Regions from separate parts of the Paenibacillus sp. FSL R7-0026 genome, predicted to be linked through region 1. Evidence: riboswitches for the same ligand, from Rfam matches in the RefSeq annotation. Region 1 holds a riboswitch; the other holds the start of a gene.
What was found. Region 1 has a riboswitch for S-adenosylmethionine ahead of MKY44_RS23465 (methionine ABC transporter ATP-binding protein). Riboswitches for the same ligand answer to the same signal wherever they lie in the genome.
Positions count from the first base shown of each region.

Region 2: it holds a riboswitch for S-adenosylmethionine, as region 1 does, so the genes downstream of both, mmuP (S-methylmethionine permease) here and MKY44_RS23465 (methionine ABC transporter ATP-binding protein) in region 1, are expected to answer to the same signal.

Region 1 covers NZ_JBBORG010000001.1:5,367,433-5,372,804, reverse strand. Annotated here, with positions in the region: gene MKY44_RS23480 (thioredoxin family protein) at 137-481, shown strand; gene MKY44_RS23475 (COX15/CtaA family protein) at 984-1,922, shown strand; gene MKY44_RS23470 (Cthe_2314 family HEPN domain-containing protein) at 2,127-2,843, shown strand; SAM riboswitch class I at 2,973-3,114, shown strand; gene MKY44_RS23465 (methionine ABC transporter ATP-binding protein) at 3,241-4,275, shown strand; gene MKY44_RS23460 (methionine ABC transporter permease) at 4,276-4,935, shown strand; gene MKY44_RS23455 (MetQ/NlpA family ABC transporter substrate-binding protein) at 5,010-5,372, shown strand, end outside.
Region 2 covers NZ_JBBORG010000001.1:5,637,301-5,642,672, reverse strand. Annotated here, with positions in the region: gene MKY44_RS24800 (spore germination protein) at 1-454, shown strand, start outside; gene MKY44_RS24795 (Ger(x)C family spore germination protein) at 451-1,653, shown strand; SAM riboswitch class I at 1,724-1,825, shown strand; gene mmuP (S-methylmethionine permease) at 1,918-3,330, shown strand; gene mmuM (homocysteine S-methyltransferase) at 3,308-4,375, shown strand; gene MKY44_RS24780 (FtsX-like permease family protein) at 4,459-4,896, opposite strand; gene MKY44_RS24775 (ABC transporter permease) at 4,911-5,372, opposite strand, start outside.

The DNA of each region.
Region 1 (5,372 bases):
GACATCCTTTCATGATGTTCTGAGTTTAAATTCACAGACCATGTGGTTTATTCTAAGTATGCGCTGATTATTTGACTTCCACTCGCCAATTTGCTTCACTTAGGGTAAGACAAGGTACAGAAAGGGAGATGACCGAATGGAACAGATTACTTCCAAACCGGCTTTTGATGTAGCCATCCAATCCCCACGTTTGACAATTGCCGTATTCAAGGCAGACTGGTGTGGTGACTGCAAATACATCGATCCGTTTATGCCTGAGGTTGAAGAGAAATATGCACGTGAACTGACCTTGATTGAGGTCGATGTGGATCAGGTTGGAACGGTTAGTGAAGAGCAGAATATTCTGGGCATTCCAAGCTTTGTGGCGTATACAGATGGCCGTGAACTCGTACGTTATGTGAACAAGCTGCGCAAGTCGAGAGAAGAGATTGAGCAGTTCTTAGATCGAGCAGTTGAGGTGTACAACACGATTCATAAATAATGTTATATAAGTTCAACTAATGAATATTTACACAGGCACTACGATGTCAGAATAACCTTCCGATCGCTGTTATCCCCAGATTTCTGTGATCCCTTTTATAAAGGGAAAATCCGGGGATAAAGGCGAACGCTTCGCTTCTCTGGTTATTTCTGTCCTCTCCGTTATTGTGTAAATGTTTCATTGAACTTATATAAAAGTATGACAGGTTCATGTTGTAAAAGGGTATAATAAAAAGAACGCCATTTCTCTTGAAATAGGGAAATGGCGTTTGTGTGTTCAGGATTCTGTTTAAGACACAATTCAACTGGCATATCCCTCAATTACATATCCTCAATGACCTGTGGGTCATTATTTCACCAGACGTTAACATTTTGTCACAAAGCGCGACGTCAATGAACATTTTATCCGTTATAATGAATTTAGTTGTGAAATAAGTGTCAAAGTACCGAAACAAGCGGAGAATATTCTTCGCCATCTTAAACCAACAGCGGGTGAGAAAAAATTGAAACACTTAACTTTGTTTAAATGGTTAACCGTATTAACCTGTCTTGTCATGTTTCTGGCCACTTTTGGCGGAGGCATCGTAACCAAAACGGAATCAGGCCTTGGCTGCGGAACAGAATGGCCTTTATGTAACGGAAAACTCGTTCCCGCACATACTGTGGCTTCACTCATTGAATATTCCCATCGCGCTGTAAGTGCACTGGCTGGACTGTTGTCCATTGCCTCGTTTGTTGCTTTTCTGCGGTTTGGCAAGTCACGTCGTGACCTGCAATTGTTTTCTTTCTTAACTCTGGTATTTGTTATCGTCCAGGGAATCATGGGGGCTTTTGCCGTTGTCTTCTCCCAATCTTCAGCAGTCATGGCACTGCATTTTGGTTTTGCACTGATTGCTTTTGCCAGTTCCCTAATGATGGCGTTGGGCATCAGGCAGGAGGCCAAAGATGGCGGATTGGAGCGCCTGAATAAATACCCTCGGGTTAGCAAAAAATTCAGGAATCTGGTCTGGTTCTCCACCATTTACACATATCTCGTGGTATACACGGGTGCATTTGTGAGTCACACGGATTCTGCCGGCGGATGCTCGGGATTTCCGCTTTGTAACGGTCAGATTATTCCTGAGCTTTCGGGTGGGGTAGCGGTTGCTTTTGCTCACCGTGCAGCAGCTGCGTCGCTCGTGATTGTTATCGCGATCCTGGGTCACTTCGCTTACCGTAATCATCCGGACAACAAGGAAATGCGTACCCTTGGCGTGGTATCCGTTGTTCTCATTCTCATGCAAGTAGTCATTGGTATTTTCATGATGGTGACAATGAACCGTCCGGAAGTATACATGTTCGTAGCTCTTGCTCATATGCTGGATATCGCCATATTGTTCGGGGTTTTAACCTATATGAGTTTCCTGGTGTACAAGCTACATCGCCCGGCTAATCGTTTCTAAGATATAGATCCATTCTTTTTCCAAAGGTACTTGGGCTAAATATGAAAGTCCACCATCCAGTGATGTACATCATTGGACAGGTGGACTTTGTTTGATGTCAGGGGGATCAGGGCAACCTATGGCAAGCAGCAATTACACGGAATGGATGATGTGTTACGTTTACGGTGATGAATTCTTGTTGATTTGGAAAAGAGGAGGTTAGATATGCTGCGAACGTTGTTGGGGGAAAAGCCACGTATAAACGAAGGTAAATTGAAAGCAGCGATGGACGCAATGGCGCATACGCTTGAGCTATTTCAACGACAAATGCATGTGGACCAAGATCCCACGCATGACTATCGGAAACTGTATGTGTGGACTCAGGGACTCATCTCCTCACTGGATGAACTGGAGCAAAGCTGTTTCGCTGCTGCTCATTTTCGTAAAAAGGTCGTTGCAGGTTCAACGGATGATATGACGCCGACTGAAAAAGCCGAGTATGCTCGGTATGTGTATTTCTACAAAGATGGCTTTATCCGCTGCTTTGCCATTCTGGATAAAGTCGGCACGGTATTAAATGAAATATTCCAGTTGAATACTTCAAATACCAAAGCGCATTTTTCTTATTTTACTGTGTTAAGGCAGTTCGACTATGCGAGGGAACATCATGATCTTGCGTTGCTATTAATACAGATCAAGGACTCTTATCGTGAACCGATGAGCAAGCTGCGCAAACGACGTAATATGGAAATTCACTACATGAACTCAGAAATGCACGATGACCTGTGGCAGTTACATCAGACCTTGCAAGGTAAAGTGAAATTGGAGGATCTGAATCAGCATGTGCAGGAAATGCGTCAGGGCGTCGATATGGTCTGTGAAACGTTAACAGCCTCTTATAGTTATATCAACAAAATATGGAAAAGAAATAATTCCCTTTGACAAATCGGAATACTTGGAATATACTGAGTTTCAATCAAATGTTACACGGATATAATTGATATTTCAAAAGTTACGTTCACATTATAAAGCATAAACTACATGAACTTATAAAATCCTACAACAACATATTTCTTATCGAGAGCGGCGGAGGGACAGGCCCGATGAAGCCCGGCAACCGATTTGTAACGACATGATACATGTATCATTCGTTATAGATGTTAGGTGCTAATTCCTACAAAATGGTGCAAGACACGATTTTGGCAGATGAGAAGGTATATTCTTTCACGTGAAGAGCCCTCTTTGTATCTGCAAAGGGCTCTTTTTTTGTACTTTAAGGGGAGTTTTCCTTTAGATCGGGTAAAGATACATGTAGGTGGTTGGAAAGGGGCAAGTGCGATTGATTGAATTAAAAGGTTTAACGAAAACGTACGGCAAAGGGAAAAAATCTACAACAGCGTTATCCGAGCTGAATTTGAGCATCCAAAAGGGTGAAATCTACGGTGTGATTGGCCATTCTGGAGCGGGCAAAAGCACATTGATTCGCTGCATTAATTTGCTGGAACGGCCTACGGAGGGTGAGGTATGGGTCGACGGAATCAACTTGACTGAACTGAGCAAAACCGAATTGCAGCAACAGAGACGCAAGATCGGGATGATTTTTCAACACTTTAATCTGTTATCTTCGGCAACGGTATATGACAATGTAGCTTTTCCACTAAAGCTTGTGAATACACCCAAGGAAGCCATTGATCGCAAAGTGAAGGAAATGCTCGCACTGGTTGGTCTGGAGCACCATAGCAGCAAATATCCGGCTCAATTATCGGGTGGACAGAAACAACGTGTAGGGATTGCGAGAGCACTTGCAAGTGATCCAAATGTACTTCTCTGTGATGAGGCTACTTCGGCACTTGATCCGCAGACGACAAATTCAATCCTGAAGTTATTGCTCGACATTAATGAAAAGTACAACCTTACGATTGTGCTGATCACACATGAGATGCATGTCATTCAGAACATCTGTGACAAGGTGGCTGTCATTCATCAAGGTGGCATTGTGGAACAAGGACCTGTAACAGACGTGTTCTTGAAGCCGCAGCATGCGATTACGCGGGACTTCATGATGCGTGACCATGAAGCTGGACTTGCTCTGGAAGAGACCGCTCTGGCAAATGCAGGCGTTGAATTGCAGGCAGGTGCTGCTTCCAAACTTGTGAAGATATCCTTTCTGGGTAACAAAACGTATGAAGCGATTTTGTCTAGAACGGTACGTAAGACAGGCGTGGATTTTGCCATCCTGCAAGGTACAATCTCTACGATCAAACAGGTTCCTTATGGGCAGCTGACCGTTCGGTTCGAGGGTGATTCAAATGCGATTGATCGGACGATATCAGAATTAACCGCTGAGGGACTTGATGTGGAGGTGCTTCGTTAGATGGATTTTTCAACAGTTCGCTGGGAAGAGGTTGGTAAAGCCTCCATTGAGACACTGCAAATTTTGGGTGTATCAGGCTTGTTTACCGTAATTTTTGGTTTACCGCTCGGAGTGCTGCTGTTCATGACAGCACGATCTACTTCGATCAAGTCACGGACAGTGTACACTATACTATCCCTGATTGTGAATATTTTGCGCTCAGTCCCATTTATCATATTGATTGTTGCTCTTATTCCGTTCACTCGTTCACTCGTCGGTACTGCTACAGGTGTGTTAGGTGTTATACCACCTTTAGTTATTTCAGCAGCTCCTTACTTTGCTCGATTGGTGGAGACGACGTTGCGAGAAGTTGATCGGGGTGTCATTGAAGCGGCACAGTCGATGGGTGCTTCGACCGGACAGATTGTAAGACGGGTATTACTGCCTGAAGCGTTACCTGGTTTGGTTGCTGGGATAACCATTACCATCGTTACGCTTGTCTCTTACACGGCGATGGCGGGCATGGTTGGTGGTGGAGGTCTAGGAACGCTGGCAATCAACTATGGGTATTATCGTTATCAAAATGAAATCATGATTATATCCGTAGTGTCGATGATTATTCTAGTGCAAATTCTCCAGATGGCTGGAGATCGCTTGGTTACATTTTTCACCAGGAAATAACACATAGATAACATGATGGATATGCATTCATGCGGATGCCACATGAAAAAATGATTAGAGAAGGGGTTTTACACATGAAAAAATGGTCTTTTGCTCTACTTAGTCTTATGTTGATTGCGGTTCTCGCAGCTTGCGGAAACAACAAGGACGCCGATAGCGGCGCAGACAATTCAGCAGGTGCACCACGTACAGTTGAATTGAAAGTTGGAGCTTCACCTACACCACATGCAGAGATTCTGGAAAGCATCAAGCCTGAACTGGAAGCACAAGGTATTCGTCTGCAAGTCGTTACATTCAATGACTATGTACAACCCAATCAGCAGCTTGCTGATAAAAAATTGGATGCAAACTTCTTCCAGCACCAACCTTATCTGGACACAGAGAATAAAGAACGTGGATTCAACCTCGTTTCTGTAACACCTGTTCATGTTGAACCT
Region 2 (5,372 bases), 270 kb from region 1:
TAAAGCGATGACCTGGGGGATACTCATATCCACTATTATCTACTTGATCACGGTGGTGATGGTTATAGGCAGTTTATCGCTCGATGGCATTAAAACTCGAACCTGGCCAACGCTGGATTTGGTAAGAAGCTTCGAAATCCAGGGTCTGATATTCGAGCGTTTTGAATCCTTATTGCTGGTCATCTGGATTATGCAAATCTTTTCGACTACAGCAATTACACATTACTGCGCTTCGGTGGGTATTCGTGATTTGTTTCGTTCCAAAAAAATCAAAGGTATCATGTACGGCCTGCTTCCGTTCATTTATCTGACAGCAATGATACCCAAAACAGTGGATGATACTTTTGCACTAGGAGATATGCTGGGCAATGTGTCCGTATTTTTGTTTGGCATTTTACCTCTGGTACTACTGTTGTTAAGTCTGATTCGCAAAAAAGGAGGCAAGCATGCATGATTACATTCCGTATGTTGTTACGCTTAGCCACTGTATTATGCATTCTCTTAACGATATCCGGATGTTGGAGCAGTCGGGAGATAGAGGATCTAAGTGTCTACGTCGGTCTTGGGATCGATATCGGTAAAGAGACAGAATTTGAGAAAGACATCGCTAATCAGGGAGGAGCGTATTCCAAGCAGAACAATTTGACGGCCACGGTACAGATCGCTCCCGGTAATTCAAGTAGTCAAAAGAGCCAACAATCCGGTTCGCCTTCTTCTGGTAAAACGTCCTATTCCAATGAACAGCTTACTGGAGATTCCTTGCTGCAAATCTTTCGTCAGTTTGCTCTGAGGCGAGATCATCCGCTCATCGGACATCATCTGAAGGTCATCGTTGTGTCCAAGGATATTGCCAAAAAGTATGGTCTGGATCAGCTGCTGGATTTTGTACTTCGGGATAACGATATTCGCCCTAACTGTCTGGTGTTGATTAGCCATCATCGCGCCGTTGATGTACTGACTTCAGATGATCCTTCCCGGATTCCAGCATTTTATCTTACAGGTATTACCAGCAATTCGTACTTGTCCAATAAAATCCTGGACCCGGTTCTACTCTCCAAATTAGATGCACAAATGCAATCTGGTTCCAGCTTTTTGCTCCAGAATGTACTGAACTCCAATGGAGAGGACAAGTTCTCCGGTGCCAGTATATTTGATGGGAAAACGACCAAATTCATCGGAGAACTTAGCCAAACGGACCTAGAAGGGCTATCGTGGATCAGACCTAAAGAAAAAGGAGGTATCTTGAAGACATACAATAAAGCGGGATTCACTGTTGTATATGAAATGAAGAAGAAGAAAACAAAAGTAATTCCCAAGGTGGTTGGTAATGACATTTCATTCCATGTAAAGGTCGAATCCGAAGGCTGGTTGATGGAAGATTGGCGTTCTCCCGAAAGAGAGGAAAAAGGGGATTATCTTAGAGAATTGGAAAAAGAATTTGCTGAACTTGCCGAGCAACAGATTCGACAATTGTTATACAAACTGCAGCATACCTATAAAGTAGATGTTGCGGATTTTCGGGATAGCTTACGTATCAAAGAACCTAAAACATGGAAAAAAGTCAAAGACGATTGGGATAAAATTTTTAGCACCGTGCCGATCACGTATGAGGTAAAGACCACCATCACGAATCCGGGGTCTTCCACCGAATAGCGAGGTGTGCCATTTATTATTTAAATGTTGACACATTCATGATAGATCGCTATATTAGTAAAAAATCATTTTCTTATCCAGAGAGGTGGAGGGACTGGCCCTTAGAAACCTCAGCAACAGATCTGAAGGATACTGTGCTAATTCCAGCGGGTGAAAGCCTGATAGATAGGAGCGTTTGTTTTTATTTGTCAGTAACGGCGCACTCTTTAGGCAGAGTGGGTCTTTTTTGTTTTTTCTGGATGAAGAAGTAGGGGAGCAGCAGGTATGGAGAACAACAACGACAAAGGGCATTTTCAGCGGAAAATGCAGGCACGGCATGTGGTCATGCTCTCTCTCGGAGGAGTCATTGGAACGGGATTATTCCTCAGCTCAGGTTACACCATTCAGCAGGCGGGACCACTGGGAACCATTCTGTCCTATCTGATCGGAGCGATCGTTGTATATCTGGTGATGCTCTGTCTTGGTGAACTGTCTGTTCATATGCCAGAGACGGGAGCATTTCATAGTTATGCAGCCAAATATATCGGACCAGCAACAGGTTACACGGTGGCTTGGTTATACTGGTTAACCTGGACTGTTGCGCTTGGCTCCGAATTCACAGCCGCCGGATTGCTGATGCAGCGCTGGTTCCCATCGGTGAACGTATGGATATGGAGCGCGGTTTTTGCACTGATGATCTTTCTGTTTAACGCTTTAACGGTGAAATTATTTGCGGAATCCGAGTTCTGGTTCTCATCTGTAAAAGTAGTGACTATCGTAATCTTCATTATAATCGGTGGCGCAGCCATGTTCGGCATCATCCCGATGGCGGATTCTGAACCGGCTCCATTTCTATCAAATATTACTGCATCCGGGTGGTTCCCTCATGGGGCTACAGCGATATTGATGACCATGCTTGCTGTAAACTTTGCCTTCTCAGGCACCGAGTTAATCGGCATTGCCGCTGGTGAGACGGAGAACCCGGAAAAGACGATACCAAAAGCCATTCATACAACGCTGTGGCGTTTGGTTATTTTCTTCATCGGAACGATTATTATCTTGTCGGCCTTGCTGCCCATGTCGGATGCCAGTGTACTGGAAAGTCCGTTTGTAGCGGTAATGGAGCGGGTGGGTGTACCCTATGCAGCAGATATTATGAACTTTGTTATTCTGACGGCGATTCTCTCTGCTGCCAATTCAGGCCTGTATGCATCTTCACGGATGCTCTGGTCTCTGGCTGATAAAAAAACGATCTCCCCGTGGTTTGCCAAATTGACCAAAAGCGGGGTACCCCTGAATGCACTTCTGATTAGTATGGTGGGTGGTGCGTTGGCATTGCTGTCCAGTATTATTGCGCCAGGTACGGTGTATATTACGCTGGTCTCCATTTCAGGTCTGGCTGTCGTTGCGGTATGGATGAGCATCAGTGCCTCCCAATACATGTTCCGCAGACAATATATCCGGGAAGGACATGCGGTCAAAGATCTGGTCTACCGCACACCACTGTATCCGGTGGTACCCATTGTTTCATTTATATTATGCCTGGCTTCATGCATAGGTATTGCCTTTGACCCGACACAGCGAATTGCGCTGTATTGTGGGGTTCCGTTTATCGCAGTATGTTACGCTGCTTATTATCTGACAGAACGTGTGAATAAGAAAAGAGGACAAGTACATGACGCAAGCACAACAGACTAACCCCATAGAACAGATTTTGCGTGAACATCCGGTCATGATTCTGGATGGAGCGTTGGCAACGGAACTCGAACAGCATGGATGTGATCTGGATGATCCACTATGGTCTGCTCGTGTGTTGCTTGAGAATCCGGATGTTATTGTTCAGGTCCATGCAGATTATTTTCGAGCAGGAGCCGACTGTGCGATTACATCCAGTTATCAGGCGACGGTGGGTGGCTTCAGCAAGAGAGGAATCGATGAACAGGCAGCACTAGAGCTGATCCGCAAGACGGTGGAACTGGCTGCACAGGCGAGAGATGACGTGTGGGCAGAAGTGCAGAGTAGTTTAGCAGGGAGAGGAAGCTCGACAGGTCAGCTTGTAGAAGCTCCTTCGGTACGTTCCGAGAACGTGGAGAATGAGGAGCATTTAACAGATCGTACAGGGGATCGCAAAGAAGACTGTCTTCGTCCACGTCCAATTATTGCCGGGTCCGTTGGACCGTACGGCGCCTATCTGGCGGATGGTTCAGAGTATGTGGGACATTACGGCGTGTCGGATGAGACACTTGCTGCATTTCACCGTCCGCGTATGGCGGCGCTGCTTGAAGCGGGTGCTGATATTCTGGCGTTTGAGACGATTCCTTCCTTGCAGGAAGCACAGGTGCTGGTTGATTTACTGAAGGAGTTTCCTCGTGCGTATGCCTGGTTATCTTTTTCTTTAAAAGACGGGACAAGCATCAGCGAGGGCACACCGCTTGATGTATGTGCACAGACGTTTGGCTCCGAGCCGCAGGTTGCTGCAATTGGCCTGAACTGTGCTCCGATGGAAGTGGTGACGGAAGCAGTGGGTATTTTGAGCCGTGCCAGCGATAAACCTGTTATTGTCTACCCGAACTCGGGTGAGACGTATGATGCAGTGACGAAGACGTGGAGCGGACAGGGTACATGTGGCAGCATGAGTGATGCTTCGGAACAGTGGGTTGCTGCGGGCGCGAAAATTATTGGCGGCTGCTGCCGTACTACGCCACATCAGATTGGTGCACTTGCGAAGAAATGGCGGAATTAGTTCATATCATGATAACAAGCCCTTCCACATCCTATAGAGGTATGGAAGGGCTTGTTTTATTGTGTTAAGGCATTCTGATTACATTATTCGATAACCAGTATACGTGGCGATGCTTCCCGAATGATTCTCGAAGAGAACCACGAGCCAAGACTGGCTGCAATGATGCTTAGACAGGTGAACAGTACCATTCCACCCCAATGCAGGATCAGTGGAAGCTGTACGATACCATAACCGGAAAGGACCATTTCGAGTAGAAGAGGCAGCAGGTATACGCCGAAGAAAATACCCAGTATGGCTCCCACGGAGGACAGTATGAACATTCCCATGGTGAGCGACAACCGGATTTGGCGAGATGTCATTCCCAGCGATTTGTATATCCCGTACGTTCTGCTTTCTCTACGGATATTGATTCTACAGATACTGAAAATAATGATGAACGTCACAATGATAAATAGCAATCCAATCAGACTCATCGGATAGATCAGGATATTAGCGGCTTCTGCGTAAACGGAATCAAGCAATGTCTTCTGAGTAACTACCGAAGCAAAATCTTTAATTGCTCATTTAATTCCGAGGCAACCATACCCGCTTGTGCCATATCGTTCACATTGATGAAGATATCATCAAATTCACTATAATCCGGGTTCACACTTCTCATGGCATCAATGGTGATTCTGCCTGAAACAGACATGTTGGCGATCGCCTGATAGATGCCTGTGATGAGGAATGTACGCTTTTCTCCTTCAATATAGATATCGATAAGATCACCGAGATCTTTATTTGATGCTTTGGCTACACTTACACCAATGGCAATTTCATTCGCATGTTGTGGGTTAACCCCTTTTAACGTTTCGAATCCAAGTTCCTGATAACTCCCGTCCAGTACACTCAAGTTGAGACTGATGGATTGGCCCTCTACTGCTGCCAAAGACTCCGGGCTAATTACACCCGTTGTGTTCCCTTGCCAGCCTGCATTACTAATCCGTGTATCCTCTTC